Regions from separate parts of the Citrobacter sp. LST-B2 genome, predicted to be linked through region 2. Evidence: predicted binding sites of a transcription regulator. Region 2 holds the regulator's gene; each other region holds the start of a gene.
The links. The regulator CRP, encoded in region 2, controls carbon source genes, mostly activating them, when cyclic AMP is high. The targets are predictions, from matches to a motif close to ATGTGANNNNNNTCACAT.
Positions count from the first base shown of each region.

Region 1: azuC (stress response protein AzuC) is a predicted target of CRP. The motif match lies at 3,015-3,032, and genes of this name have one in related genera.
Region 3: uxuA (mannonate dehydratase) is a predicted target of CRP. The motif match lies at 5,277-5,294, and genes of this name have one in related genera.

Region 1 is NZ_CP192598.1:2,903,029-2,913,090, forward strand. Features, by position in the region: gene araF (arabinose ABC transporter substrate-binding protein AraF) at 1-448, opposite strand, end outside; gene ACQ0PY_RS13935 (DJ-1/PfpI family protein) at 767-1,324, opposite strand; gene ACQ0PY_RS13940 (non-heme ferritin-like protein) at 1,844-2,347, shown strand; gene ACQ0PY_RS13945 (DUF2766 family protein) at 2,474-2,725, opposite strand; gene azuC (stress response protein AzuC) at 2,846-2,932, opposite strand; gene ACQ0PY_RS13955 (hypothetical protein) at 3,146-3,376, shown strand; gene ACQ0PY_RS13960 (RpiB/LacA/LacB family sugar-phosphate isomerase) at 3,424-4,062, opposite strand; gene ACQ0PY_RS13965 (YecR-like family lipoprotein) at 4,322-4,657, shown strand; gene ftnA (non-heme ferritin) at 4,840-5,337, shown strand; gene ACQ0PY_RS13975 (YecH family metal-binding protein) at 5,372-5,611, opposite strand; gene tyrP (tyrosine transporter TyrP) at 5,803-7,014, shown strand; gene ACQ0PY_RS13985 (YecA/YgfB family protein) at 7,042-7,707, opposite strand; gene ACQ0PY_RS13990 (hypothetical protein) at 7,818-8,282, opposite strand; gene ACQ0PY_RS13995 (winged helix-turn-helix domain-containing protein) at 8,279-9,052, opposite strand; gene ACQ0PY_RS14000 (LuxR C-terminal-related transcriptional regulator) at 9,159-9,671, opposite strand.
Region 2 is NZ_CP192598.1:427,765-437,826, forward strand. Features, by position in the region: gene tsgA (MFS transporter TsgA) at 1-688, opposite strand, end outside; gene ppiA (peptidylprolyl isomerase A) at 954-1,526, shown strand; gene ACQ0PY_RS01960 (YhfG family protein) at 1,635-1,802, shown strand; gene ACQ0PY_RS01965 (putative adenosine monophosphate-protein transferase Fic) at 1,792-2,394, shown strand; gene pabA (aminodeoxychorismate synthase component 2) at 2,426-2,989, shown strand; gene argD (bifunctional acetylornithine/succinyldiaminopimelate transaminase) at 3,075-4,292, shown strand; gene ACQ0PY_RS01980 (YccS/YhfK family putative transporter) at 4,360-6,447, opposite strand; gene crp (cAMP-activated global transcriptional regulator CRP) at 6,499-7,131, opposite strand; gene ACQ0PY_RS01990 (OsmC family protein) at 7,439-7,843, shown strand; gene ACQ0PY_RS01995 (phosphoribulokinase) at 7,943-8,812, opposite strand; gene ACQ0PY_RS02000 (YheU family protein) at 8,867-9,085, opposite strand; gene ACQ0PY_RS02005 (hydrolase) at 9,088-10,062, opposite strand, start outside.
Region 3 is NZ_CP192598.1:3,203,388-3,213,449, reverse strand. Features, by position in the region: gene ACQ0PY_RS15565 (cyclic di-GMP phosphodiesterase) at 1-693, opposite strand, end outside; gene mepS (bifunctional murein DD-endopeptidase/murein LD-carboxypeptidase) at 881-1,450, opposite strand; gene ACQ0PY_RS15555 (phosphatase PAP2 family protein) at 1,864-2,577, opposite strand; gene ACQ0PY_RS15550 (CobW family GTP-binding protein) at 2,616-3,602, opposite strand; gene ACQ0PY_RS15545 (mannitol dehydrogenase family protein) at 3,719-5,185, opposite strand; gene uxuA (mannonate dehydratase) at 5,391-6,581, shown strand; gene yeiP (elongation factor P-like protein YeiP) at 6,641-7,213, opposite strand; gene ACQ0PY_RS15530 (YkgJ family cysteine cluster protein) at 7,364-7,618, shown strand; gene setB (sugar efflux transporter SetB) at 7,615-8,796, opposite strand; gene fruB (fused PTS fructose transporter subunit IIA/HPr protein) at 9,166-10,062, shown strand, end outside.

The DNA of each region.
Region 1 (10,062 bases), 2.5 Mb from region 2:
TCTGCATCTCTTTATACAGTTCCTGGCCCTGACGTTCGCCGATTTTGGTTGCCGCCATCATCACCAACGGGACGGTATCCATCGGTTTGCCTTTGGCATTGACGAACTGATCGTCCACGGCGATCACTTTCATGTCGTAGCCGCGCGCCTTCGCGACAATAGCGGAACCCAGTTTTGGATCCGGGGTACAAATAACAAATCCCTTCGCCCCGCTCGCCGCCAGGCTATCAATCGCATTCAGCGTCTTCTCGCCGTCCGGCACCGCAATTTTAATCACTTCAAAGCCCAAATCTTTCCCGGCTTTATCGGCAAATTTCCACTCCGTCTGGAACCAGGGTTCTTCCGGTTGTTTCACCAGAAAACCCAGTTTCATCGATTCTGCCATAGCGGATTGTGACATAACGGCAGCCAGACCGATGGCTGCCAGCGCTTTAGTGAATTTGTGCATGGTTAACTCCAGCTTTAGCGTCATTTTATGTAGGGTAATATTCAACGACTTTATGTAATTCAGACGAAAAACAAGGCATTACCAAAAGAACTCAAGATAAGTGCCAGTGCTGGAATAGTTGTAGCGGGAAATTGATTCTCCATAGGAGAGCGGCATCACACCGCAGAATTACAGTAATTGCGTACATAAATTCAGCGGAAAATGACATAAGAAATGGGGTAATTGTCAGACAAATAAAAAGTAGCGTAGCACATTAATCCATAAGGTCAGCTCACAAATCCTTGTACCCGAATCCCCCTGTATTCGGGTACGAACGAATTACCACGGATAATAGATATGTTCAGCATGTTCACGAACGGGTTGTTCATTGCCTAACAAACGGGCTGACAGCGTCAGGGCAAAATCAAAAATATGGCCTAATCCTTTACCACTCAGGAGATGCCCATCCTCCACAACCGGCGCATCAACATAAACGCCATCAGTCACCGTTTTATAGAGATCGCCTGAGCAGACATAACGACGCCCCTTCAGTAAGCCGTTGCCGCCTAATACACGAGCGGCCGCTGAACAAATGGGACAAATTAATTTTCCGGCGGCATCATGGCGCGAGACAAACTCAATAACCTGTGGATTCGCCGCCAGGTTTACGCTCCCTTGTGGGCCGCCCGGCAGCACCACCGCGTCATACAGGCGCTCCTGCTGCCCCGCCAGCGTGTAATCGGTGACCATTGGGACATTGTGGTAGCTCACGACGGCGCGAGATTCCGCGCAGGCCAGGGTATCGACGTCAATATTCAGACGACGCAAGATATCAATAGTAACGATCGCTTCCGCTTCCTCGAAACCCGATGCCAGCAAGACGGCCACTCTTTTCATTCACCTTTCCTCATTTATTACAGGCTGATAACACCGAAAATGACGAATTAATCATTCGGTTATAATTGAACAAGATGTCGCCGCCCTGATTTTTAGTAAGAGACAAACTGGCATTATTTCTGCCAGAATGGTTTCACAGGATTATTATCGCGGCAGGGACGGTAAAGATTATCAATATTCTGATATTACCACGCTAAACTATCCACTTTTGTGACTTAAAACATCACTTCAAAATTATAAAACCATTCAAGATTCAACAAAATCAATCAGATATATAATTTCACATTATGTTTACCAAATACGGGGTGATGTATTAACTTCAGTAATGTGTAAAAAATCATAAACAATGCCACTTAAGGATTTTCTTATTCCATTGATGCAGGTATGCTTATTTTCGATTCGCGATGGAATTGACTCTTCGATCACATAATGGACTGGCAGAATGGACGTATTCTGCTAACAGTAAGTTGTGCAGATTAGCGCTGCACATCCCTTCTATCAGGAAATAAGGATATTGATATGGCTGCAGTTGGAATGGTAAACAAACTCAATAATCAAATGAATCTTGAGTTTTATGCTTCCAATCTCTACCTCCATCTGAGTGAGTGGTGTTCTGAACACCGTCTGATGGGTACTGCGACTTTCTTACGTACTCAAGCCCAGAGTAACGTCACCCAAATGATGCGCGTCTTTAACTTCATGAAAAATGCCGGGGCGAATCCGGTCGTTAAGGCCATTGATGTACCAGGCGAAGACTTACATTCGCTGGAAGAACTGTTTCAGAAAACAATGGAAGATTATGAGCAACGCGCCAGCACGCTTTCGCAGCTCACCAACGAAGCGGAAGCCCTGAACGATGCGCCTACCCTGAATTTTCTCCACGCTCTGGAAAAAGAACAGCAGCAAGATGGGCTGTTGTTACAAACAATTCTTGAGGAAGTGCGTAGCGCCAAACGCGCGGGACTGTGCCCGGAGCAGACCGATCAGCACGTGCTCAACGTCGTCAATTATCAACAGCATTAATTGACCACGCTATTGGCCTGCATTTCACTCCCCGGCAGGCCAATTCGCAAAGCCTTTTCAGCCTGATGCCTCCACTTTGGGAGGCATTGCAAAAAGTATTTCTATAATATAAAACAACGGCTTATTTTAGTGCGCTTCGCCCTGCGGCGTGAATTTCAGTTCAATCAGTGCGATCGCTTTCTGGATAGCGCGCCGCGTGACGGGATCGGCAGCTGCGGGATGCGTTGAAAAATCAATGTTTTTCAGCTGGCTGGTCATTTTTTCGCGAACTTCAACGGGAGCAATCACGTCGAGAACATCGAGAATTTGTTTGATGACGAGCTGGCAGGCGACAACGTCAGAGACCAGTTCCTGATCGGCATTCAGCGGTTGGGACATAGCAGGCGTTCCTGTTAGTGATGAAAGACCGTCATAGTACCGATTCAGAGGCCGAAACGATAGCCACACCTGACGCCGCGGACGACGGGTATAAAAAAACCTGCCGAAGCAGGTTTTTTATCAGCGGAACATATCGCCCGGCGGTACGTCTTTAAACGTTTTGCAATAATTTTCAAACATGCTTTTCAGGATTTTGCGCAGTTTCATGCCATGACTCCAACTATTTTGTTATGCAGGTGTTATCGTCTATGCGCATATAGTATGACCGTCATCACAAAAATCAACTGCTTTGTGATTTGCATCACGTTTTATACTTAACATATTCTTTGCATTTACGACTCTTTCACCGATAAATCAATTACCTACAGCAATATCAGTTCTGGTGAATTTTTATCGTTTTTTTTGAATGGCAAGTGCACGGTGCAAGAAGCTCGAACCACAGAAAGCAAACGAGGTATCTCTTCTGCCACCCAGATCACCTTCAGCACGCCTGTCTGGCTTATTTTGCTGGTGCTGTACCTCGGGATTCAGTTTAGCGGCATCAGCTTTCGTCTGGTTTTTGTGGTCATCGCGCTTATCTGCCTGACTGGCATGGTGGAGACGTTACGACTGGTGAAAGAGGCGGGCAGCGCGGTGTCTGCCAGGAAGTAAAGTGGAAAGCCGGATGCGCATTACGCCCTCCGGCTTGTCAGCAAAAATTAGCCGAGGATTTCGCGAACGAACGCTTCAATCTCTTTGCTCTGGCCATTTTCAAAGAAGCATTGCTGGAAACGCTGCCCAGAAACTGCCGTCTTCATCAGTTCCGGATCGATTGCACGCAGCGTATCAAGATAGTTGTCTTTAACGACCGCCGCTTTGACCTGGTTAAGGATCCCGGCGTTACGCACCTGCGGTTCTTTACGCTCTGGCGGGTAACCTTCGCCATTGCGCCCCGTAAAGGCTTTCTCGAAGATAAAGCGCACGTTCAGTTCCGCTCCCCAGCCAAACCCTTTCGCAAACGGCAGAGACAGCGCATTACCGTTGTTAATCTGCGCGAACAGGAAGGCATCCGCCGGATCAATGCAGTAGCCACACACCACGCCCGGATGAATATTCAGTGACATCAACGCGCCCTGGCCTGTACCACAGCCGGTCACCACAAAATCAACCGCTTTTGAATTCAGCAGAATGCTCGCCATGATGCCAAGATGGATATAGGTCAGGTGGTGGTCATTCTCGTCGCTCATCCCGACGTTGAATACCGGAAAACCCTTTTCATCCGCCACCGCTTTGAGCTCGCGGTGAATGATGGCGTTTTTACCCGCCTGGCTGTTTTCCATCATCAGTGCAATTTTCATTCTGTCTTCTCCTGAATGCGATGCGGGAAGTCCCGCCTTGAGTCATCACGATACCGCACAGTACTACTTAGCAAACATACTTTCAAATTTTATGAAAGATGGTTTTAAAAATGATGGATAATTTCACATTTTCTTCAGGTGACCGCAAAATGACCGTCGTCGTGTGAATTAGTCGTTGCTGATCTATAAGTTATTCAGGCCATTGAAACGCTGATGTGTGAATTAGGATAGCGTATCACCGAACATTCAGAGCGATACCATGAAGACTCTTTTTATTGCCCTCTCACTGATACTCCTGACGGGATGCGCGATCAACAGACAGGCACAGGTGAGTGATGCCAGCGCGACAACCGGCGTTGTGCGATTGAGTTACGATCAGGCGATGCTGCAAAACGCCTATACCGACGACTATATCGCCCAGGGCACCGCCACACGCGCGTGTCAGCAACTAGGCTATGCCAGCGCCCTGCCATTCGGTCAACCCGTCAGCACCTGCAGTGTTTATGCAGGCTCCCTGTGTATGAACACGAAAATTACACTCTCCTGGCAATGTCAGGGCATCGCCATATCGCAAGCAGCACCTCATTATTATTAATTTACGGGCCAGTATTAACTGGCCTGATTTATCCCGCGCTAATTATTTTATAGCGCAAATGCGTTTTATTCCCATTCGTATTTTTAATAATTAAATTTATTATTTTACCTTTTGCAAATATTTAAATAACAAATTATAGTGACGCCACATCAACATATTTATGAATTTTGTGGAGCGAAGTCATGCTGAAAACAGAAATGATCGACAAACTGAATGAGCAAATGAACCTGGAATTATATTCCTCCCTGCTCTATCAGCAGATGAGCGCCTGGTGTAGCTACCACAGCTTTGAAGGTGCCGCCGCGTTCCTGCGTCGCCACGCGCAGGAAGAGATGACGCACATGCAGCGTCTGTTTGACTATCTGACCGATACCGGCAGCCTGCCGCGCATTAATACCGTCTCATCGCCTTTTGCTGAATATGCATCGCTGGATGAGTTATTCCGTGTGACTTACGAACACGAACAGTTGATCACCCAGAAAATTAACGAGCTGGCGCATGCCGCAATGACCAGTCAGGATTATCCGACCTTTAATTTCCTGCAATGGTATGTTGCCGAACAGCATGAAGAAGAGAAATTGTTTAAATCGGTGATTGATAAATTAACGCTGGCAGGAAAAAGCGGCGAAGGTTTGTATTTTATCGATAAAGAGCTGTCGACGCTCGATACCGCAAATTAATCATAAAACGGTGAGGAAATTCCTCACCGTTTTCTTAATGACGGCATATCTTGCTTTCGTGCGTAGAGAAACCGTCATCCTGAGCGATAAATTTCCCTTTCGCCGCCAGAAACGCCACCAGCTCTCCCGCCGTCATGCCCGACGCTGAGCAAGTATGAAAACGCGCCGCTTCGCCAAACCGCGCCTTAATCGCAGCTTCGAGGCTAGCCGTAGAATAGTTCTCGCCTGACTCAATCATCATATTCAACACTTCGTGACCGTGAACAGAATCCATCATTCCTCCTCAATAAAGTGCGTAGCCTACGGCGAAACGGCATCCGCTGCTTTGCGCCAACGCAGGTTGCGCTCATTTAGGGTGTAAATATTCTTATACAGTCGATGTAACGGTCATTTGACGAAAATAGCGTTTTGCCTTACCCTGCGCCGCAGATCTAACCGTTGTTTTTCTCTGGGACAGTGTAAAGCGTGAAGAATAGAACTCTGGGAAGTGTTTTCATCGTGGCAGGCACCACGATTGGCGCAGGGATGCTGGCGATGCCTTTGGCGGCCGCCGGGGTCGGTTTTGGCGTCACTTTAGCGTTATTGATTGGGTTGTGGGCATTGATGTGCTACACCGCGCTGTTGCTGCTTGAAGTGTATCAGCACGTCCCGGCTGACACCGGTTTAGGGACGCTGGCTAAGCGCTATCTGGGACGCTATGGTCAGTGGATAACCGGCTTCAGTATGATGTTCCTGATGTATGCGCTGACCGCTGCCTATATCAGCGGCGCGGGTGAGTTACTCGCCTCCAGTATCAGCGACTGGACCGGAAGCGAAATGTCCCCCACCGCTGGCGTATTACTGTTCACCTTTGTTGCCGGTGGCGTCGTCTGCGTGGGCACCTCGCTGGTCGATTTGTTTAACCGCTTTCTCTTTAGCGCCAAGATTATTTTTCTGGTCGTGATGCTGGCGCTGCTGATGCCGCACATTCATAAAGTCAATCTTCTGACCCTGCCGCTTGAGCAGGGGCTGGCGCTTTCGGCTATCCCGGTCATTTTCACCTCTTTCGGCTTTCACGGCAGCGTCCCCAGCATCGTGAGTTACATGGAAGGCAACATCCGCAAACTGCGGTGGGTATTTATTATCGGCAGCGCGATTCCGTTAGTGGCCTACATTTTCTGGCAACTGGCGACGCTCGGTAGCATCAACTCCACAACGTTTATGGGACTGCTGGCAAATCATGCCGGGTTGAATGGTTTGTTGCAGGCGTTACGGGAGGTCGTTGCCTCGCCGCACGTTGAGCTGGCGGTGCACCTTTTTGCTGACTTAGCGCTGGCAACCTCTTTCCTCGGCGTCGCACTGGGGCTGTTCGATTATCTGGCCGATCTGTTTCAGCGCCGCAATACAGCCGCTGGCCGGTTGCAAACGGGTGCAATCACCTTTCTGCCACCGCTGGCTTTCGCCCTCTTCTATCCACGTGGTTTTGTGATGGCGCTGGGCTACGCCGGCGTCGCGCTGGCAGTGCTGGCGCTGATCATCCCTTCACTGCTGGCATGGCAGAGTCGTAAACAGAATCCGCAGGCGGGCTATCGCGTACTGGGCGGACGCCCCGCGCTGGCACTGGTGTTTACCTGTGGCATTGTGGTGATCGGCGTACAATTTCTGATTGCCGCCGGACTGCTGCCCGAAGTGGGATAAAGAAAAGGGGCGTCAGCCCCTTTCTTTTCAGTGCAGACAGCACTGCTTGTATTTTTTACCGCTTCCACACGGGCATGGATCGTTGCGGCCGACTTTCACTTCCGCTTTCACTGGCACCTGCACTGGCGTTTCCTGCGGGTGCGCCATCCAGTATGCATGGAGATCCAACGCTGCCAGGCGGATCGCCTCAACGCTTTCTTCAAACGCTTCCGGGGTGAGTTTCTCAACCACCTCGAAATTCTCTTCTGTACCGTGCAACGCAATGGCGTCAAGAGCGGGTTTCAGTGTATCCGGTAGCGCGGACCAGTCGGAAAGCGCAACGCCGCGCATGTAGCCGAAGCACCACTCTTCCACAATGGTAATCTCGCGCCCTTCAATTTCGCGCAGACCAAACAGCGGTTCAAACTGTTCCGGGAAATCATTCAACCGGTCAGCGGTGTCCGCCATATGCTGGAAAGCGAGATTCATAAAACGCGTCATCTCTTTTTCAGAGGACCAGCGCGGCACATATTGCGCCCCACCCCATACGGCAACCAGCCACTGCTCTGGCTCAATTTCACGTGGTGAACTGAGTACAGCCGTCAGCAGTCCATCCAGTTCTGCCACGTCAAGAATGGCATGTTCGGTGTTGTACTTGGTCAGCACATCATCCAGCCACTCCAGTTCACTTTCGTTCAACGGTCCCGTTTTCATCATACTTGTCCTCGGTAAACACTCTCGCCAGCGGCTATCTTACATGGCGAACGAGGAAACGGATACTGATTGCCGCGTGGGACACCTCACATGGGCATCCATTCTCCTCATCATTTCTTTCTGCAAAACAGATACGGCACATTGGCGTTTGAAAAGACATACGCAGATTGATACTCATCCACGGTCAGGGTCAATTCACCACCTTTCTTCAAAAAGAATGGAGATAATATCTTTTCGAGTTTTTCATCCGTCACGGTATCGGAAAAGGTTTTGACAATGCGTACTGTATGTAAAATCCGCGTTCTGAACTGCTGGGTATAGTTAAAATAGACCAGCCGATTGACATTAATCTTTGTCTCGCCATCCACTTTACCCGTAATGACGGCCAGCCCTTCTCGCTTGTGCATCTGATAGGAAACCACGCCAACGAAACGGGCATCACCAACATTCCAGTCAGCATCACCAATACAATCCAGGTATGACGGTTTGAATAGCAGATATAACAGGTAAACACCGGAAATCACCGATGTGCTGAACAACCAAATCAGGAGTAATACAACCGTATTTTTACTCATTGGAGTAAATTCCAGAAAAAATGAGATGAACAAAATGCCTCAGTGTCAGATCGAACATCTTTGTTGCACACAAAAGCCACAGCACGTCCGGTGTTGGCGTAGTCAGAGAGAAAGATATAATTGTTGTCCTGGCAAAAGTTCGAATATTTTTTTATCAGCGCAGCGTAATTATCAGTGACCGACTGCGTCACTTCATAATAGACATGGCAGCGATTATCATTTTTCTTATCCATGTGCAGGGCCACAAAATTCTGAAATGGCATTTTCAATCGATTCTGATACATAAACATGCAGTTTATTATCGTCACAATAAAGAAAAAGGATATTCCAATGCGTAGCCCGCGGGATTTGTTCGGTAGAATGCTTGCGGTGCATTCTTTTTCACTGGTTAGCGTTTTGATTGCTGAATTTTCAGAAATAGCAAGATTCTGAAGAGGAAACGGTTCAATCACAATATCTGATGATAATGTTAGTCCTTGACGGGAAATAGTTTTTACCATATGTCTTGGTAATCCTATCTCTTCCAGTGTCTTACGTAATGTTAAAATAGTCTGATAAAACGTATTGGGCAGGGTCACAACATCACGCGCTTTCCAGCCTTCGTTTACCAGTTCTTTTTGCGCGATGACCCTACCCTGATTCAAAATAAGATAAAGGAAACATGCCGTGGCGGGTTGCTGTAAATAAACAACCTCTCCAGTTGATTGATTTTTCAGGCTTCTGGTCTGCGGATTGAACTCTACTGTTCCATTAATTAAGTACAATATCATCGCGATGTCCTTTGGATAATTCCCGTTATCCCCCTAAAATGGTTCTTCATCACCGTGTCGTCCCCTGGACATGTTGCCCAATGGAATAATCGATAATTCTTAAAGCCTATGGCAAAAATGTGATACTGCGTTCACAGGAATATTTGGCTCTGAAGACGCACCAGTTGCGCATAACCTGAAGAAACAATGCAATATTCTTCATATTCATTTTCCGCAACGCTCTTAACTGACTATTGCTGATAGCTCCCTCGCTGAGCAGCATGTTTCGTGCAATGGCGCGCTTTCCGAGTCCCGCCAGATAATATTCAATGATTATCCGTTCCCTGTTCGACAATGATCGGGTATGCAGAGGGATCCGCTTATTCTGCTTTAGCTGATCCAGTACGTAAAAGTACTCCGTTAAAGGCGCATTTCGGGTCAATGAATAGCATCGTAGTTGTGTAAAATGCGTTAACGTATCCATTGTATCCGCACGCAGACATTCAATACTGTTTGTAATATAAACAGTACCACCTCCTGGATCAAAAACAACAATCTCAGGTGATTTATCAAGACCAGTAAAGAACAGTATTTGCTGCAGACCAGCAATAAAGTACTGATCATGTGAAAATATATGCATTATTCGTTAACTCCACTTGTAACAGCGATATTTCCAGGATTTGAAATTGCATGCTAAATTCATCTATTACAACATTATATTTTTACCGTTTCCACAGAGTCGATTCATTTCGCCTGGCGATACATTCCTGAAAATTAATTGAAAAATTCAAACAAAACCACAATAAAGACAACTACCGTCTTTATGATATTGATTATTGCTGTAAATATCTTAAACTGTCATTTTAAATAGCCTTAAACGACCTTAAATGAAGAACATCAGACATCTCAAGTAAAAATCATGTTTGTAACCGTATGATTTACAATAAGATAAAACAAAAACATTAAACTGTCAGCACACAATAAAATCATATTAAAGGAATATTGATGAGTGATGCAGTCCTGAGATCACC
Region 2 (10,062 bases):
GTACCCAGGAGATAAAGCCCAACTGACCGAGGATGTAACACAGCGCAGCGACAGACAGAAACAGGACGCCAATGCCCCATTTCTCTTTCACGATGGGTGTATCGCTTTGCGGCGCGTGTTTGCCCAGCGGCGGGAATTCACAACCAAAGGTCAGAAGAAAAATAGCGACATAGACCAGACCGATGCAGGCGTACACCCAGTACCATTCGATGCTGCGCGCCAACAGGAACGCGGCGACCATCGGGAAAACCATCCCAGCCATGCTGAAGAAGGAGTCGGTAAACAACAGACGGGAGCCGCGCTGACGGCCTTCATACATCTGCGTAATCAGGAACGTACCAATGGACATGGTGATCCCGCTGACCAGTCCCAGCACAAACATTGCGGCAGAGAATAAAGCCAGACTGTGGCTGAACATCAGACCGGCAACGGCCAGTACCATCAGGATAAAGCCAAAGCGCAGTTGCGTTTTCAGCGGAACAATTTCCATCAGCCAGGCATTAAGGAAAATTGAGATCAAGATACCGGCGTTCAGGAAGGTGAAAGTGTTACTCATACTGGAAACTGGCAGCTGGAAATACTCTGCGATGTTTCCCATCACCATCCCGGTGACAATAACCAACGCACCGGTGAGGGCGTAGGAGAGAAAGCTAATCCATGTGAGCTTGATACGATTGCTGTTAGTCATGACTGGCCTGTAAATGGAAGTAAAGCGCATTGACGGCGCCGGGAACGGGCGGATTTTAGGCTTTTTAGTGATGCATTTAAACTTTTATCGGAAATTACAGGATCTGTTACATTTTTAAAGGTGATGTAAGTCACAATAATTAATGCTTTGATGAAGTTACATATGTTTCAGGTACGTAAAATTAGGTAAAGGGATGGCCTTGTCCCTGAAGGCTCTTTAGAATCAAACCACTGGCTTTTGTTACCGCTCTCCTAAAGGAAATCTCATGCTCAAATCGACCCTGGCGGCTGTTGCAGCTGTTTTCGCCCTTTCTGCTCTCTCTCCCGCAGCGCTGGCAGCAAAAGGGGATCCGCACGTTTTGCTGACGACCTCTGCAGGTAATATTGAACTGGAACTGAATAGCCAGAAAGCGCCTGTTTCAGTGCAAAACTTTGTCGATTATGTGAACAATGGTTTCTATAACAACACCACGTTTCACCGTGTAATTCCCGGCTTTATGGTCCAGGGCGGTGGCTTCACCGAGCAGATGCAGCAGAAGAAACCTAATCCCCCGATTAAAAACGAAGCCGATAATGGCTTGCGTAACACGCGCGGCACCATCGCGATGGCGCGTACTGCTGATAAAGACAGCGCGACCAGCCAGTTCTTTATCAACGTGGCCGATAATGCCTTCCTCGATCACGGCCAGCGTGATTTCGGCTATGCCGTATTTGGTAAAGTTGTGAAAGGGATGGAGGTGGCCGATAAGATTTCCCAGGTGCCGACCCATGATGTCGGCCCTTACCAGAATGTGCCGTCAAAACCAGTGGTTATCCTCTCCGCCAAAGTTCTGCCGTAATCCTTTCCCGCGCGGGCATTGCAGGCCCGCGTTGCTTTATCTTCCCTGCGTAACCGCGTTTTGCTGCTTATACTTGTGGCAAACACGGATCAATCAGGGAGGCGTAAAGTGAAAAAACTCACCGACAGGCAAAAATCCCGGCTCTGGGAACAGCAGCGCAACGTGAATTTCCAGGCCAGCCGCCGTCTTGAGGGCGTCGAAAGTCCGTTAGTCACGCTTAATCCCGCAGAGGCGCTGGCGCGTCTGGAAGAACTCCGGAGGCACTATGAGCGATAAAATCGGCGACGACCGCGATCCGTATCTTTACCCCGGACTGAATGTGATGCGTAACCGTCTGGGGATCCACCAGGTTGCACGTCTGGAACAGGCCGCTTATGAACTGACTGCACTACGAGCGGCGACTATCGAACTGGGCCCGGCGAAGCGCGGCTTGCCTCATCTGTGCGCGATTCATCGGCAGCTTTACCAGGACGTCTTTGACTGGGCGGGTCATCTGCGTGAAGTGGATATCTATCAGGGTGATACCCGTTTCTGCCATTTCGCGTACATCGAAAAAGAGGGAAATGCCCTGATGCAGGATCTGGAAGAAGAGGGCTACCTGATGGGGCTGCCAAAAGAGAAGTTCGTCAGTCGCCTTGCACATTATTACTGTGAGATCAACGTGCTACATCCGTTTCGTCTTGGCAGCGGCATGGCGCAGCGGATTTTCTTCGAACAGCTGGCTATTCATGCGGGGTATCTTCTTCACTGGGCAGATGTGCCGGTGGCGGAGTGGCGTCGGGCGAATCAGGAAGGGGCGATGGGCGACCTTAGCGCATTGCAGGCGATATTTCGTAAAGGGGTAAGCGAAGCCGAGGAAACTGAGTAGAATAGCGCGGTTTTCCTCGACCGGAGCCGCCATGATCCTGCTTATCGATAACTACGATTCTTTCACCTGGAACCTCTACCAGTATTTTTGTGAGCTGGGCGCTGACGTGCAGGTTAAGCGCAATGATGAATTGACGCTGTCGCAGATCGATGCGCTACAGCCGCAAAAAATCGTCATTTCGCCCGGTCCCTGCACCCCGGATGATGCCGGAATTTCGCTGGAGGTGATTCGCCACTATGCCGGACGTTTGCCGATACTGGGTGTCTGCCTGGGGCATCAGGCGATGGCGCAGGCTTTTGGCGCAACGATCGTACGCGCCGAAAAAGTGATGCACGGAAAAACGTCGCCCATCCACCATACGGGACAGGGCGTGTTTCAGGGGGTAACTAACCCGCTTACCGTCACCCGCTATCACTCGCTCATCATCGACCCCACCACACTGCCAGACTGCTTTGAGGTGACCGCCTGGAGCGAAACACAGGAAATTATGGGGATTCGCCATACGATGTGGGATCTGGAAGGGGTGCAGTTCCACCCGGAGAGTATTCTCAGCGAGCAGGGACATCAATTGCTGGAAAATTTCCTCAATCGGTGATTTGTGATTGCTATCCTGTGATTTTTTATGCATATTTTGTGATTATATTTTCACATTCATTTTTGCATAACTGGATGGGCATGAGATGGCAACTGAACAAACGGCAGTAACCCGGGCAACTTTCGATGAAGTCATTCTGCCGATTTATGCACCGGCGGAATTTATTCCGGTAAAAGGCAAAGGCAGCCGGATCTGGGATCAGCAGGGCAAAGACTATGTTGATTTCGCGGGCGGAATTGCGGTGACCGCGCTGGGGCATTGCCATCCTGTACTGGTCGATGCGTTAAAAGCGCAGGGCGAAACGCTCTGGCATACCAGTAACGTCTTCACCAACGAACCCGCGCTGCGTCTGGGACGGAAAATAATCGATGCCACCTTTGCCGAGCGCGTGCTGTTTATGAACTCGGGAACAGAAGCCAACGAAACGGCGTTCAAGTTGGCGCGTCATTACGCCTGCGTGCGCCATAGCCCGTTCAAAACCAAAATCATTGCCTTTCATAACGCGTTCCACGGTCGCTCGTTGTTTACCGTCACGGTGGGCGGTCAGCCGAAGTATTCCGATGGCTTTGGGCCGAAACCGGCGGATATCATCCATGTACCGTTTAACGATCTCCATGCGGTGAAAGCGGTGATGGATGACCATACCTGCGCGGTGGTGGTTGAGCCGGTACAGGGAGAAGGTGGCGTTCTGGCCGCGACGCCGGAGTTCCTGCAAGGGCTGCGCGAGCTCTGCGACGAGCACCAGGCATTGCTGGTGTTTGATGAAGTACAAAGCGGAATGGGGCGTACCGGCGATCTGTTTGCCTATATGCACTATGGCGTGACGCCGGATATCCTCACCAGCGCGAAAGCGCTGGGCGGCGGCTTCCCGGTGAGCGCGGTATTGACGACGCAGGAAATCGCCTCGGCGTTTCATGTCGGCTCTCATGGTTCGACCTACGGCGGTAACCCGCTGGCCTGCGCGGTGGCGGAAGCCGCGTTCGACATCATCAACACGCCAGAGGTTCTGGGAGGCGTGAGTGCAAAACGCCAGAGATTCGTTCAACATCTGCAGCAGATTGATGAGCAGTACCACGTGTTCAGCGATATTCGCGGTATGGGGCTGTTGATTGGGGCCGAGCTGAAATCACAATACAAAGGGCGTGCGCGTGATTTCCTCTATGCGGCAGCCGACGCGGGTGTGATGGTGTTGAATGCCGGTCCTGATGTGATGCGCTTTGCCCCATCGCTGGTGGTGGAAGAGGCGGATATCGACGAAGGGATGCAGCGTTTTGCACAGGCTGTGGCGAAGGTTATCGGTTAACGGTGTGCCTGACGGCGCGGCGTTTATCAGGCCTGGTGCTGATAACGCGCGTATCCGGCAATCCGTGTTAACCCCGCATATCCCGTAACCGGCGGCTGAGCCAGATCCCATGGTGCGGCCGCTGACGCCATGCGACAGACGAGATAGTATGCATCGTGTTCAGGTGCCCCAGCACGCGTTGCAGATGCTGTTCCAGCGTGCTTAAGGGGCCGTGGGTGAGCGCTTCGGGCGCTTCCAGAATATTCACATCCCCCGAACTGCCCGGCCCGTCGTATTCCAGCCGCTGCTGACAGCGTTGGATGGCAATTTCGCACGATTGCAGATATCGCTGCGCCAGTTCCGGCGTCAGCATCGTATGCTCACGCGCCAGCGTGGTCATGGCATTGATATGTTCGACGATAAACTGACTGTGCGTCACCCACAGCTTCATGTCCGCCAGATAGTGCGTGTTAAAGCCTGGCTCCTGCATCGCCTGATTCAGTGAGTTAAACAGCGTGTTGTGCGCCTGATTGACGCGCATACGCTGATAAGCCAGCGGTGTGGCCTGCGGATCGTCACTCAGAATCAGACGAATAGCTTCCTGATCGGCCTCCAGCGCATCATGGGCGTTTTTACGCAACAGTCCGCTCTGCCATTGTGGCCATAACCAAACGGTGCCGCCAAACGCAATCAGGCAGCCTATCACCGTGTCGACAAATCGCGGAATGATGAACTGTTCGCCGTCCAGCGTCAGGAGTTGCAGGGTGTACACCGCCGTGACGGTAAATCCCACGGTCGCCCAGCCGTAGTTTTTGCGGATGGTCAGATAGCTGACCAGGGTGATCACCAGCATCAGCGCCAGCGTATATCCTTCAGGAATATGAAAGTGCAGTGTTACGCCTGCGATAATCAGCCCCACCAGCGTTCCCGCCGAACGGTGCAGAATACGCACGCGGGTGGCGCCGTAACCGTTTTGTGTCACAAACAGCACCGTCATCAGGATCCAGTAAGGCTTCGGCAGATGCAGCGCGGTTCCCATCAGACTGGCGATACTGAGCATGACGCTGATCCGCCCGGCGCTGCGGAGCGCCGGAGATTTCAGCGAGAGGTAGTTTTTCAACGCCGGCAGCAGCGGTAGCCGACGCTGCTTATCGGCCATCAGATCGCGGGCGTACAATGGTCGCTGGGTGCGCAGTACGCGGGCGATACGGCTGAAGTGCCAGTAACAGAACTGCCCGACGGGGTTATCCGGATGCTGATGAGCAATTTTTTCCAGCGCGCCAATCTGCTTTTGCATGGTGAACCGCGTCGGCAGCCGGTGATACAGAATGTCATCCGCCAGTACGCGCAGGCGAGCGGCGACCGTTTGCGCCGTCCAGCGTATCACCTGCTCCGCGTGACTGCGCTCGACCAGCTTTTGCACCTCTTCCGGTTGATGCAAACTGACGGAGATATGTTCCTGCAGATCCAGCGCTTCCTGAAAGGCGCGCAGCATCCGCTTATAGTCATTATTGTGATGCGCCGACAGCATGTGCATCTGCTGATAGCACTGGGTGATGAGGTCGACGGCCTTCTGCTGGCGCACCAGAAGCGGCGGCAGGGCTTTTTCCGGGTCGGTATGCTGGGTCAGCATGCTGTATTTCGCTTCGCAGTAATCCGCCAGTTCCCGGTACAGCAGGCTCAGCGACTCGCGCAGCGGCTGTTCGCGCCAGAGCCAGAACCAGAACCAGTTAAACAAGCCATACCACAGCGTGCCCAGCGCGTAGATCAGCAGCGGTTCCCAGACCGGCATATTTCCTGCCAGGCTCAGTGTGAAAATCGCCGCGATCAGCGAGGCCGGAAGCAAACGCGCGTGAAGGGAGCTCAATTCAGCGGTGACGCCGAGCGTGAGCGTCAGGCCGGTCAGGATCAGGGGTAACGGCACCGCTTGCGCCAGCAGTAGCTGCATGATCAGGCTACAGCCGGCAAACAGCGACGCACCGATAATCAGACGTTTGAAAAAGCGTTTGTGCGGAGTATCAAGCCCGGCAATGTTGCAGCAGGCGGGAACGAGAGAGAAGAGCAGGCCCAGATGTAACTGCCCGATGATCAGTCCGACGGCCACGGGCAAACAGAGCACCAGCGTTTGACGTAGTGCATAATTGATTTCTGGGTGATAAATCAGTCTGCGCCACATTGGCAAAACAAAAATGACGCGCTAGCGGGTAGCGCGTCATTTCCGATGAGATTAACGAGTGCCGTAAACGACGATCGTTTTACCGTGAGCGGAGATCAGGTTCTGATCTTCCAGCATCTTCAGAATACGACCAACGGTTTCGCGAGAGCAGCCAACGATCTGGCCAATCTCCTGGCGAGTGATTTTGATCTGCATGCCGTCCGGGTGAGTCATCGCATCAGGTTGTTTCGCCAGATTCAGCAGAGTCTGGGCGATACGACCGGTCACGTCGAGGAAGGCCAGGTTACCGACTTTCTCTGAAGTGACTTGCAGACGGCGAGCCATTTGGGAAGAGAGGCGCATCAGAATATCCGGGTTCACCTGGATCAACTGACGGAATTTCTTGTAAGAAATTTCAGCCACTTCACACGCTGTTTTCGCCCGAACCCATGCGCTACGTTCCTGGCCTTCTTCAAACAGGCCCAGTTCGCCAATAAAATCACCCTGATTCAGATAAGAAAGGATCATTTCTTTGCCTTCCTCATCCTTAATCAACACTGCCACTGAGCCCTTAACGATGTAGTACAACGTTTCTGCTTTTTCACCCTGGTGAATCAGCGTGCTCTTGGACGGGTACTTATGAATGTGGCAATGAGACAAGAACCATTCAAGTGTCGGGTCTGTTTGCGGTTTGCCAAGCACCATGCGCGATTATCCTCTGTTATAAGCTGTCTCCAGAGCCAAAAAATGCCGCTGTCTCTGGGGTTGCAAAAATGTGCTTCCCGCGTCCTGGGAAGAGGCTGTCAAAAACTCACTGCAGCCTTTAATGTGAAGTCCTCTGCATACATGCAGTACATCAATGTATTACTGTAGCATCCTGACTGTTTTAGCATAGCTTTAGCCGTGTGTCTCCTGGTGTCTCGCTTCAGCATGACGGAGGTCGCCTTCCGTTGCGAGAAATGTTATGTACGCGTAATCTGTCAGGAAAATTGACGCACTGGAGTTAAAAAATATGCAAGCGCGTGTTAAATGGGTTGAGGGGTTAACCTTCCTTGGTGAGTCGGCTTCCGGACACCAGATTTTGATGGACGGTAACTCTGGTGATAAAGCGCCGAGCCCGATGGAAATGGTGTTGATGGCAGCGGGCGGTTGCAGCGCCATTGACGTGGTTTCTATCCTGCAAAAAGGCCGTCAGGATGTGACGAACTGCGAAGTGAAACTGACGTCAGAACGTCGCGAAGAGGCGCCACGCCTGTTCACCCACATCAATCTGCACTTTATTGTCACCGGTAACGATCTGAAAGATGCCGCCGTTTCGCGTGCGGTCGACCTGTCAGCGGAGAAGTACTGCTCTGTGGCGCTGATGCTGGGAAAAGCGGTCAACATTACCCATTCATATGAAGTGATTGCGGCGTAATTTTTCCTGTCGCCGGATGGCGGCTAGCGCCTGGTCCGGCCTACAGATCCCTGATTTGTAGGCTCGATAAGCGTAGCGCCATCGCGCACTTCCCATCGTTTATTCGATCTTCTTGCCTTCCATCAGTCGCTGCACCAGCGGCAACATGATGAGTTCCATTGCCAGCCCCATTTTGCCGCCGGGTACCACCAATGTATTGATGTGGGAAATGAATGACCCCTGCAGCATCGCCAGCAACCAGGGGAAATCGATTCCTTCCAGATTACGGAAATGAATCACGACAAAGCTCTCATCCAGTGACGGAATGCCTTTGGCCGCGAATGGGTTCGAGGTGTCGACGGTGGGAACGCGCTGGAAGTTAATGTGGGTGCGGGAGAACTGCGGCGTGATGTAGTTGATATAGTCGTCCATCGAACGCACCACCGAATCCATCACCGCCTCACGAGAATGGCCTCGTTCGCTGGTGTCGCGGATAAGCTTCTGGATCCACTCCAGGTTAACGATGGGGACCACGCCGACCAGGAGATCAACATGTCTTGCGACCTCATGCTGGGGCGTGACGACGCCGCCGTGCAGGCCTTCATAGAACAATACGTCAGTGGGTTCCGGCAGGGGTTGCCACGGGGTAAACGTCCCCGGTACCTGATTCCATGGCACGGCTTCATCATAGGTATGCAGATATTTACGCGACTGGCCTTTGCCCGTCTGACCGTACTCGATAAACGTCTGCTCCAGTAGACCGAAGTCATTGGCGTCGGGGCCAAAATAGCTGATGTGGCGTCCGGCGTCGCGTGCTTTGCGGATCGCCATATCCATTTCCGGACGGGTATAGCGGTGAAAACTGTCGCCTTCCACCTCGGCTGCGCGCAGGTTGAGCTGCGCAAAAATTTTACGGAACGCGAGGCTGGTGGTGGTGGTCCCCGCGCCGCTGGATCCTGTTACCGCAATCACCGGATGTTTGGCAGACATGTTAACTCCATCAATAAATTGATTTTTTATTATAGTCGGCCGATAGCGTGCGGGTTATTCGCGAAATTGCTTGCGCGGCATGATATTGACGGTTTCGTGCAACTCAGACCACACCAGCACCGCTTCGCCACACTGTAACTGGCGTTTGACGTCGGCGACTTTTTGTTCAAGGGTACGTTCATGTTCACCATAATCGGTACCTTCGCGCAACACAAAGCTTTCGATCAGATTGTCCAGCGTCTCGGGGGAAAGGTCCTGCCAGGGGATTTGCATGATTAGACCTCCAGATACGGTGTCAGCCAGTCAGGGATGCGCGATTCCAGCCACATTTCTGGCCGACGTAGCGTCCCGCCAATAAATCCAACGTGCCCGCCATGTTCGGTTAACTGATATTCCACCTGCGGCGGTAAATCTTCTGCTTTGGGGATCACATGATGATCCATAAACGGGTCGTCTTTCGCGTGAATGATCAGCGTCGGAATGGCGATGTCGCTGAGCAAGGGCATGGCACTGCACTGACGATAGTAGTCGATAGCATCGGCGAAGCCGTGAATTTTGGCAGTGATCAGATCGTCAAACTCACGGATCCGGCGCAGGGACTTCAACTGCGCCAGGCTCACCGGCAGCGAGCCTGGATAAGCCGCCAGCTTGCGCGATGCGTTAGCTTTCAGCAGGTTGAGCAGATAGCGCTGATAAATACGGGAAAAGCCTTTATCCATATGATAGCTGCATGCTTCCAGTACAAAGGGAGCCGAGACAATGACCGCCGCATCAAGCGGGATGTTTTTCCCTTCTTTAGCCAGCAGGCATGCCAACATATTTCCGCCGAGCGAATAGCCTACGGCGGCCGTCGGCGCGTGGCCAAATTCCCGCTGCAACCAGCCTAAGAACCAGGTTCCGTCTTCGGTTTCACCGGAGTGATAAATACGGTTCAGGCGATTCGGTTCGCCGCTGCAACCGCGAAAGTGCATCACCACGCCAAGCCAGCCACGATTCTTTGCCGCTTCAATCAGGCCATGTGCGTACGGACTGTTCAGGCTGCCTTCCAGACCATGAAAGACCACCAGGCGCGGCTTGTGCTTCGCCTGATGCGGATCTTCACTCCATGCCAGATCGACAAAGTCGCCGTCGGGCAATTCCAGACGCTGCCAGTGGGCGTCGAAATTCACCTTTCGGCGGATCAAACGCGGCAACATGGTCTGTAGATGGCAGTTACTGATACCGCGCATCGGGCGAAATTCGTCACTGCT
Region 3 (10,062 bases), 2.3 Mb from region 2:
CCAGTTGGTTGCGTATAGCCTGATCGTCACCGGAACACCAGCAATTTTTGCTTCGCGCTCCGGTGAACCGTCGAGTTCATCAACGGTGAGCAGATGGTCTGAAAAGGTCGACAACACGGTGTTGCCGACGATGATGGCAATCCCGTCAAAGTCTTCCTGGCGGGCGGTATAGAGCAAATACGGCGTAAGGTTGATATTCAGGGAGGTGAAAACGCCGCTATTCATCATCAGGGGATTACGATACCAAATCACCATCGCGGGTTTATTGGGCATCATCGGCGTTCCCGGGATAATCGCCATATCGATATCTTTACCAATATCGAGGCTGGGGACCAGTTCAGTCAGCAGCGTATCCATGCCTCCGGTTGCCGATGAGCAAAATGCTTTCTTATCCTTGACCAGCAAAAAGGCACGAACGTTCAGGCTAAAGGCGGCACGGGAAGTGAGTTCTGCGCTGACTTGTTTACAGGTCTTTAAAGTCAACGGTTGAAGAATGTCGGTAGTACTTTTGAGATCGGCAAAATAGCTAACCAGGTAATGCTGAATGTCAGAAACCAGCGTGTCGTATTTAACTTCCCGCTTATGCCACGCCATCACGAATTGTAAGCTACTGATAACAATAGCAACGACAACCCCGGTAATCAGGCAGGTAAGCACGATTTTTCGACCAGTCGTTAAGGCGTGAGTGAACATGATGCCTGGCTTTATCCTGAGATTGCGATGATGATAAATGTGATGGAATAACAAGACTATAGCCTGGATTGCTTCGGCGAGTCATGCTTTTCCACAGGGAGAAAAAGGGAATCAAAAAAAAAAGCATCGCCGAAGCGATGCTTTTCGTCTGTCTCGTCAGGGGCGCCAAGGGATAGCAACCAAACGATTAACTGCGGCTCAGAACCCGACGCGCTTCGTTATAGCGCTTCTTCCAGTATGGCTCGTTCATGCTGGAGATGATGACACCGCTGCTGGTAGAGGCATGAACAAACTGGTTGTTGCCAATGTAAATACCAACATGACGGCCCGTCGAACCTGCGCGGAACAGAACCAGATCGCCAGTACGCAGATTAGTGCGCGAAACGGATTTACCGGTTTCCTGTTGCTCGTAGGTGGAGCGTGGGAGTTCTAAACCAAACTGTTCACGGAATGTACGCTGTACAAAGCTGGAACAATCAATACCTTTTTTGGAGTTGCCGCCGAGACGATAGCGCACGCCTTTCCAGTCAGCGTACTGATCCATAATCCGCGATTTAACATCGAGGTTACGTACCATACTCTCAAATTCATCCTGAGAAGCTTGCAGTGAGGAAGCTTCTTGATTCACACCAAGCGTCTCAGAATGCGTGTTCTTTGCGGTGTTTGTGGTAGTGCTACATGCAGAAAGCAGTACCGCGACTGCTATCGCGGGGATCCCGCGCAAGATATATCTCAAGATCGGTTGAGATTTGACCATTTTGTTTGTTTTCCCTTGAAGTCCTTAACGATAAATATCGTTATAAAAAATGCCAAACGTGACGAGACTAATTACCTGCGCACAATGAGACAATTCTTTAAGCGCAAAACTGTGGCAGAACGCACAAATTTATTCGCGAAGAGAATAATAACCCAGCGAGGCAAAACGAGTTCGAGGTTACCCGATCGTTTCAGGCTTGGCGAGTGATTTTATCTGAATTTTAATAAGAAAATGTGATACAGAAAGTGAATAAACGGGATTGGTCAATTTAAACGCAAAATGGCGGAAAAACAGGCAACTCATTCATTCTAAAAGGTAATGTCATGACAAAATAATGACGATGAGATGAATAATTTATCTTAACACATCATCAGGGCGTAAGAATAAACCCTGATAATGTTAATAACTGTGGGTTATTTGTTTAAGATTTGTGTGTTTTTGCCGGGAAGATAATTGTCGAAAAGCGCGATAAGGCGATCGCTTAACGGGGTCAGGAGACACCAGGGCAGGCCAATTAGAACCACGGTTAATGATCCTACGGCGATATCGGTGAACCAGTGGGCGCCGATCATGACACGTGGGAAAGCAAAAACCACAACAATAATAAGGCCGATAAATCCTGCGGCTTTTCCGAAATAGCGCAACATAAATGCGGCGAAAATAAGCAGCATCATCCCGTGATCGCCAGGGAAACTGTCTTTGGAGGCATCCTTCGTCGAAATATGCAGCAATTCGCTGACGCGATAAATATTAGCAAAACTGAGGGTAGGACTGGCGCGTTTTACAGGCAGCAGCGCCTGGCCTGCCTGGTTCAGAACCACGGCGGTAAGCAGCATCACCAGACCGATGATGACAATACGGCGGCGGCCTGCAGGCGTCTCTTTCAGCCAGAAATTCAGCATCAGACAACCCATCGCCAGCAGGGAACAGGCGTCAAACGCCCGATTATTGGTGATGGCGACCAGCCACAGGAAGGCCTGGCTCTCTACCAGTTTCTGGTTAAAGAAGTGGAAAATGCCGGCGTCAACCGGGAACCAGAATCCATGATTCACGGGCATATACCAGCTCATGAATAACGCCAGACCGGCAACATTCAGCAGAAGTATCAGTGGTAACCGGATTTTCATATTTAACGTGTTCGCTGTTCAATAAATCGCAGGCAACCTTACGCGTGTTCAGCTAAACGAAGCTTCAACAATGCGCTCTGCAACGTATTCCAGTCTGCCTCGGTGCTGGAAATCAGTTCAATACGACTGTCCGGCGGCGCGACATTCTGCGTTTCAATGTGCAGATCTTCGCCCTGGCGATTAATGCGCACGAGGCCTTCCGGAATACGCATGACTCCCTTCACCCGGCCAACCGGCGCCAGTCGTGCCCATTCCAGCAGTCCGATGGTGTCAAAGACCGTATCGGCATCAAAAATCCAGCCGCAGGCCTGATGCCCCTGACCGCTGTTCAGGCTACGACGCCAGCGTTGTTGAGTTGGCAGGCTCAGCGCCGCCAATCCTCGCGGTTCTGGATGGCTGTGCGAATGCGCGGCGCTGGTGGGCAATTCAGCCAGATTCAGACGCGGTAAATCGAGCAACTGTCTGTCAATCTGACCATGCGTGGCCTGCACTAACTGACGGTTGCCGCCAAACTGTTGCCACCAGGTTTGCAGCGCACGTTCACTTTCCGCAGTCGCACGATCGGTTTTATTCGCCACAATGATATCTGCTGCCGCTAACTGATCGCGGAAGTTCTCATTGGTAACGCTTTTTTCATCCAGCAATCCGCGAGGATCAAGAATGCACAACGTAGCGCGCAGGTCGATCCAGGGTTCATACACCGGTGCGGTGAGGAGGGAGAGGATCTGTTTCGGATGCCCCAGTCCAGTTGGTTCGATCAGCAGGCGGTCTGGTTTTCCCTGACGCAGCAGGGTATTCAGTCCAACCTGCATGGGCAGGCCATTCACGCAGCACATACAGCCGCCGGGGATCTCTTTGAGCAATGCGCCGCTATCAGCAAGCAGAGCGCCGTCAATGCCGACCTCACCGAACTCATTGACCAGTACCGCCCATTTTTCGGCGGGGTCTTTGTGCGCTAACAGATGGAGGATAGAAGTGGTTTTTCCGCTGCCGAGGAAACCGGTGATGAGGTTAGTTTTGGTCACGCCTGCTCCAGAATAATGTACCGTAACGGTTTCTATTAATCCTGGCGAAAAAAAGTGAAAAAGAGAAGGGCGGGGCGAACGAAGACGGCCTTCGTTCACCTTAATGGCAGAAATTGTTAATTTTTTAACGTATCAATCACCGCCTGATGTGCACCGTGTTGCGCGATACGCTGCCAGGCGGCTTCTATTGCCTGGACAAACGCAGGATTGTGCGGGAGGTCGTTACCAAAAACTTCCTGTAAAGAGAGCAGGGCTGTGACACGCTGGTCCTCAGTACTGGCCGCGACCCTTGCGCGGATTTTATCGCTCAGCGGATCGCGAACGTCGATGGTCGCGCCGGCATCATCGACGCCGCTGACATAGCGCATCCACCCCGCCACGCCCAGCGCTAAGAGTGGCCATGCGCTTTCGCGTGCCAGATGGAGACGAATGCCCGCCAGCATCCGCTGCGGCAGTTTCTGACTACCGTCCATCGCGATCTGCCAGGTTTTATGCTTCAGTGCCGGATTCGCAAAACGTTCAATCAGGCTTTGCGCGTAGCCAGTTAAATCCACGTCAGTAATACTGAGCGTCGGCGCCTGTTCGTCCATCATCAGTCGGTACGCGGCTTCGCGGAACGCGCTGTCCTGCATGCACTCATTAATATGCTGGAATCCGGAAAGATAACCGAGATACGCGAGAAACGAGTGGCTGCCATTAAGCATCCGTAATTTCATCTCTTCCCAGGGACGCACATCGCTGACCATCTGCACGCCAGCCGCTTCCCATGCGGGACGACCGGCGACAAAGTGGTCTTCAACCACCCATTGAATGAACGGTTCACAGCTGATGGCGCAAGGATCGGTCACGCCCAGTTCGCGGGTGATCTCCGCCAGCGACTCTTCCGTCGCGGCGGGAACAATACGGTCGACCATCGTGGCGGGGAAGCTGACGTGCTCGCGGATCCAGTCTGCCAGCGCGGGGGATCGTTTTTCCGCCATCCCCAGCACGGCGTTCTTCACGACGTGCCCGTTATCAGGAATGTTATCGCAGGAGAGTACAGAAAAAGCTGCCAGGCCGCGTGCCTGCCGACGTGACAGTGCTTCCACCAGAATACCCGGTGCTGAATGGGGTTCATCAGGCGATTGCAGGTCGTGAACAATGCGCGGATTTGTCAGGTCCAGCGCGCCAGTAGCCGGATCGATGCAATACCCTTTTTCGGTGATGGTCAGTGAGACAATCGCCACCTGAGGTTCGCAGAATTTTTCGATTATAGCGGCGAGCGAATCGAGTTTCGCATTCAGACATTCGTTGACGGCACCGACAATAATCGCCTGATTGCCGTCTGCGCCTTTTTCCAGCACGGTGTATAAATGATCCTGCTCGCGGAGTTGACGCATCAGCGTGTCGCCGCTGAACAGGCTGATTTCACAAATTCCCCAATCTCCGCCCTGGGCGTTCAGCACCCGATCGGTCAGTAATGCCTGATGCGCACGATGAAAGGCACCAAAACCGAAATGCACCATGCGGGTTTTCAGTTGCTGGCGGTCATAGCGTGGCGTTTGTACGCCATCCGGCAATATTGCTGAGGCAATTGTAGTCATTTATTACACACCTGATTAACCATAAATTAACAACACCAGTGTAAAGTTATATGACAACAAATTAAATTGGTAAGCCTGATTTATCCGGGTAATGTGAGCTGGATCAATCAATCACGTCCCTTTTATTGATCACCTCGTAGAAGCCTGTATGGTAGTCGTCATTCAGGTAAGCTAATTTGGTATAATAACTTTGTGAGGTAAAGCAATGGAACAAACCTGGCGTTGGTACGGGCCTAACGATCCGGTATCGCTTGATGATGTGCGTCAGGCTGGTGCAACGGGTGTTGTGACAGCATTGCACCACATTCCGAACGGTGAAGTGTGGCCGGTCGATGAGATTAAAAAACGTCAGGCGATTCTGGCGGAAAAAGGGTTAACCTGGTCGGTGGTCGAAAGTATTCCGGTTCATGAAGAGATCAAGACCCGCTCCGGTCAGTATCAGACATGGATCGCAAATTATCAGCAGAGCATCCGTAATCTGGCAGCCTGCGGCATCGACACCGTCTGCTATAACTTTATGCCGATTCTGGACTGGACGCGTACCGACCTTGAGTACGAATTGCCAGACGGTTCGAAAGCGCTGCGTTTCGATCAAATAGCCTTCGCCGCTTTTGAGTTGCATATCCTCAAGCGTGCGGGTGCGGAAGCGGACTATAGCGAAGAAGAACAGCGTCAGGCGTTGGCCTATTTCAATGCCATGAGCGACGCGGATATCGAAAAACTGACCCGTAATATCATTGCCGGTCTGCCTGGTGCGGAAGAGGGTTATACGCTCGATCAGTTCCGCGCGCGTCTGGCCGAGTATGACGGCATCAGCAAAGACGATCTGCGTGACAATATGGCCGTGTTCCTGCGTGCGATTGTCCCGGTGGCTGAAGAAGTGGGCGTGCGTCTGGCAGTGCATCCTGACGATCCGCCGCGTCCGATTCTCGGGTTACCACGCATTGTCTCCACCATTGAAGATATGCAGTGGCTGAAAGAGACCGTCGACAGCATCTACAATGGTTTCACCATGTGCACAGGCTCTTACGGCGTTCGTGCGGATAACGATCTGGTGAAAATGATTGAAACCTTTGGCGATCGTATCCACTTTACCCATCTGCGCTCGACGTGCCGCGAAGCGAACCCGAAAACCTTCCATGAAGGCGCACATTTGCAGGGTGATGTGAATATGGTCGCGGTGGTGACGGCGATTCTGACCGAAGAGCAGCGCCGCAAGAAGGCGGGGGATTTGCGTCCCATTCCGATGCGCCCCGATCACGGTCATCAAATGCTGGACGATCTGCATAAGAAAACCAACCCGGGTTATTCCGCGATTGGCCGTCTGAAAGGGCTGGCGGAAGTGCGCGGTGTAGAACTGGCGCTGAAAATGACCCAGTTCCGCGACCTGCTGTAAAACAGCAAACGACAAAAAAAGGACAGCTCAGGCTGTCCTTTTTTACATCCATTCAAAAATTAATCCGCACGGCCCATATAGCGGCGCTCTTCGATATGAATGCGGATTTTCTCACCGGCGCTCAGGTATTCTGGCACCTGAATAACCAGACCGGTGCTCAGCGTCGCGGGTTTGTTACGCGCACTGGCGGAAGCGCCTTTGATGCCTGGAGCGGTTTCCACGATTTCCAGATCCACCGTCTGCGGCAGTTCGAGCGCCAGCAGTTGACCGTCCCAGGTCAGCACCTGCATATCCGGCATTCCACCTTCCGGGATAAACAGCAGCTCTTCTTCGATCTGATCTTTGGTGAAGGTATAAGGCGTGTAGTCTTCTTTATCCATGAACACGTATTCGTTGCCATCGATATAGGAGAAGTCGACGCCACGGCGGCTCAGGGTCACGGTATCGACAATGTCATCGCCCTTGAAACGCTCTTCCACTTTCAGACCTGTGCGGACATCGGAGAACCGCATTTTGTACAGCGTTGCCGCGCCACGGGCTGTCGGGGACTGAATATCGATATCTTTCACAATCAGCAGTTTGCCGTTGTAATTCAGTACCATACCTTTTTTGATTTCGTTCGCTCTTGGCATCGAAAAGATCCTGTTATAGAGATTAGCTAAATTATCGCGTCAAACTACTCGCGCCGGGTCATTCAGGCAAGTGGAATTCACCTTTAGCTGGTGCAAAAAAGGTGGTACTGTGCGCGCCTGTCCGGTGGTCACAATAAAGAGAGTCAGATTATGGAATGCCGTCCGGATTGTGGGGCGTGTTGTATTGCCCCTTCTATTTCCAGCCCCATCCCCGGCATGCCGCAGGGAAAGCCCGCAAACGTCAGGTGCGTCCAGCTCTCAGATGACAACCTGTGCCGTATCTTTGGCTCCAGCCTCCGCCCCAACGTCTGTCGCAGCCTCAAACCGTCCCAGGAAATGTGCTTAACGAACCGCGACGAGGCGATGACCTGGCTTATTGATCTTGAAGCGCTGACCGCGCCCTAAACATCCTTAATGCGCGACAGGCAAGCCATGGTGGCGACAATCATCACCAGCGCAAACCAGAAAACGGCATGGTAGTTCCAGATTTCAGCGGCAATGCCCGCCAGCGATCCGGCGATAATCCAGCCGACGCGGATGGTATTGGTGTAGAGCGTGGTGGCGGACCCTGCCTGACCAGGCATCAGATCCTGAAAATAGAGCATACCGATGCCGCCGAGAATACCGATATAGATGGCGTTCAGCAATTGTAAACCCAGCAGCACAACAGGGGAGTGCGCGACCAGCATTCCTGCGTAAAAGCAAAAACCGGCAGCGACCGCAATGCACATTAGCAGACGTTTACCCAGACGTTTTGCGAAGTAGCCAGCAATCAACATGGTCGGGATTTCCAGACCGGCCGCTGTCCCCATCATCACACCCGCCAGTTTCTCCGGCAGATGCAGCTCATTAATAATAAACAGCGGCATATTAATAATATACAGGCTGTTGGTACCCCACATTAAGGTACAAATGGCAAACAGCAGCAGGGTATCGCGACGGTTACGACGCGGCGCTTCCAGCGTACCGATCGCCAGTGCGGTCTCTTTGCGCATGGATGGTAAGAAAAACCATACCATTGCCCCGCAAACTACAAACGCCACCGCGGCACTGAGGTACATCACCGTAAAGCTGAAGCCCATTGCCAGCGCGTAAGCCAGCGGCGGGCCGATCACCCACGCGAGGGAAACCTGGGCGCGCAATATGGAGCTGAACATCACCGCTTCACGGCCTGTGCGGTCAGCATGTTCGCGGGCCAGGGCAAACATTTGCGGGTTGGCGGTCGAACCAAAACTGCTGAGAAACACCCCAACAAACAGCAAAATAAAGTAGTTACGATTCCAGGCAAATAACACGCACGCCAGCATGCCCAGCGCACAGCAGAAGACGATCAGCTTTTTGCGATCGCCTTTTTTATCTGAACGTCCCGCCAGAAACTGGCTCACCAGGATGCCGATCACCGCACTGCCGGTAAAAAAGAAGCCGACCATTGCTGGGCGCGCATGGACTTCATCAGTCAGAAAAAGGCTTAGCGTGGGGGTCTGTAGCGCACCGGCGATACCGGTGAGAAAGGCGACAATAAGGAAAGCCGTAGACGTCAGGTCAAACGTTTTTGGCGAGGCGGCAGCGGGGGTATTGTGCATGTTTGGATATCAGTAGTGTGACGAGACGCGGAGTTTACGCCGCTTAGTGAGAAATAAACAGATGACTAAATCAAAATCGCCACGAAAAATCAAAATGGCATTTCACTCTGACAATGCTGTTAGCTGACGCTGCTGAACCTTAAGTGAAATGACGCTGTATTGACTTCAGCAACCTACCGCCAGTGAGGCAAAAATGTGCATTGCTTCTAAATTTTGCGATCAAAAATGCAACTTTACTTGCGTGCTGAAGCAGAAAGCGCAAGACTTCTTGAAACGTTTCAGCGCTGTCGAGTTTCAGTTGAGGGAACCGTATAGCGTCTTTTTTCTCATGTAAGCTGAATCGTTTCAATTCAGCAGGAGAGGAGAACCATGTTTCAGTTATCCGTTCAGGACATTCATCCGGGCGAGCAGGCCGGAGACAAACAGGAAGCCATCCGTCAGGTTGCCGCTGCGTTAGTGCAGGCTGGCAACGTTGCGGACGGCTACGTAGACGGCATGCTTGCTCGCGAGCAGCAGACGTCCACTTTTCTCGGCAACGGGATTGCGATTCCGCATGGCACAACCGACACCCGCGATCAGGTGCTGAAAACCGGCGTTCAGGTTTTTCAGTTCCCACAGGGCGTAACCTGGGGTGACGGTCAGGTGGCATATGTGGCGATTGGCATTGCCGCCAGCTCCGATGAGCACCTTGGTCTGCTGCGTCAGCTGACGCACGTGCTGAGCGATGACTCCGTAGCTGAACAGCTTAAGTCAGCGACCACGGCTGAAGAACTGCGTGCGTTGTTGATGGGCGAAAAGCAGAGTGAGCAGCTGAAGCTCGACAACGACACGCTGATGCTGGATGTCGTCGCGACCGATTTAGTGACGTTGCAGGCGCTGAATGCGGCACGTTTGAAAGAGGCTGGCGTCGTAGATGCGGCGTTTGTCGCGAAAGTGATTAACGAACAGCCGATGAACCTGGGTCAGGGGATCTGGCTCAGCGACAGTGCTGAAGGCAACCTGCGCAGCGCCGTGGCGGTAAGTCGTGCGGTAAATGCTTTTGACGTACAGGGCGAAAAAGCGGCGCTGCTAGTGACCGTTGCCATGGCTGACGACCAGCCCGTCGCCGTGCTGAAGCGTCTGGGCGATCTGCTGCTGGAGACGAAAGCTGACCGTCTGCTGAACGCCGACGCGGCGACTGTCCTGGCACTGCTGACCAGCGATGACGCTCTGACTGATGATGTGCTGAACGCCGAGTTTGTGGTCCGCAATGAGCACGGCCTGCAT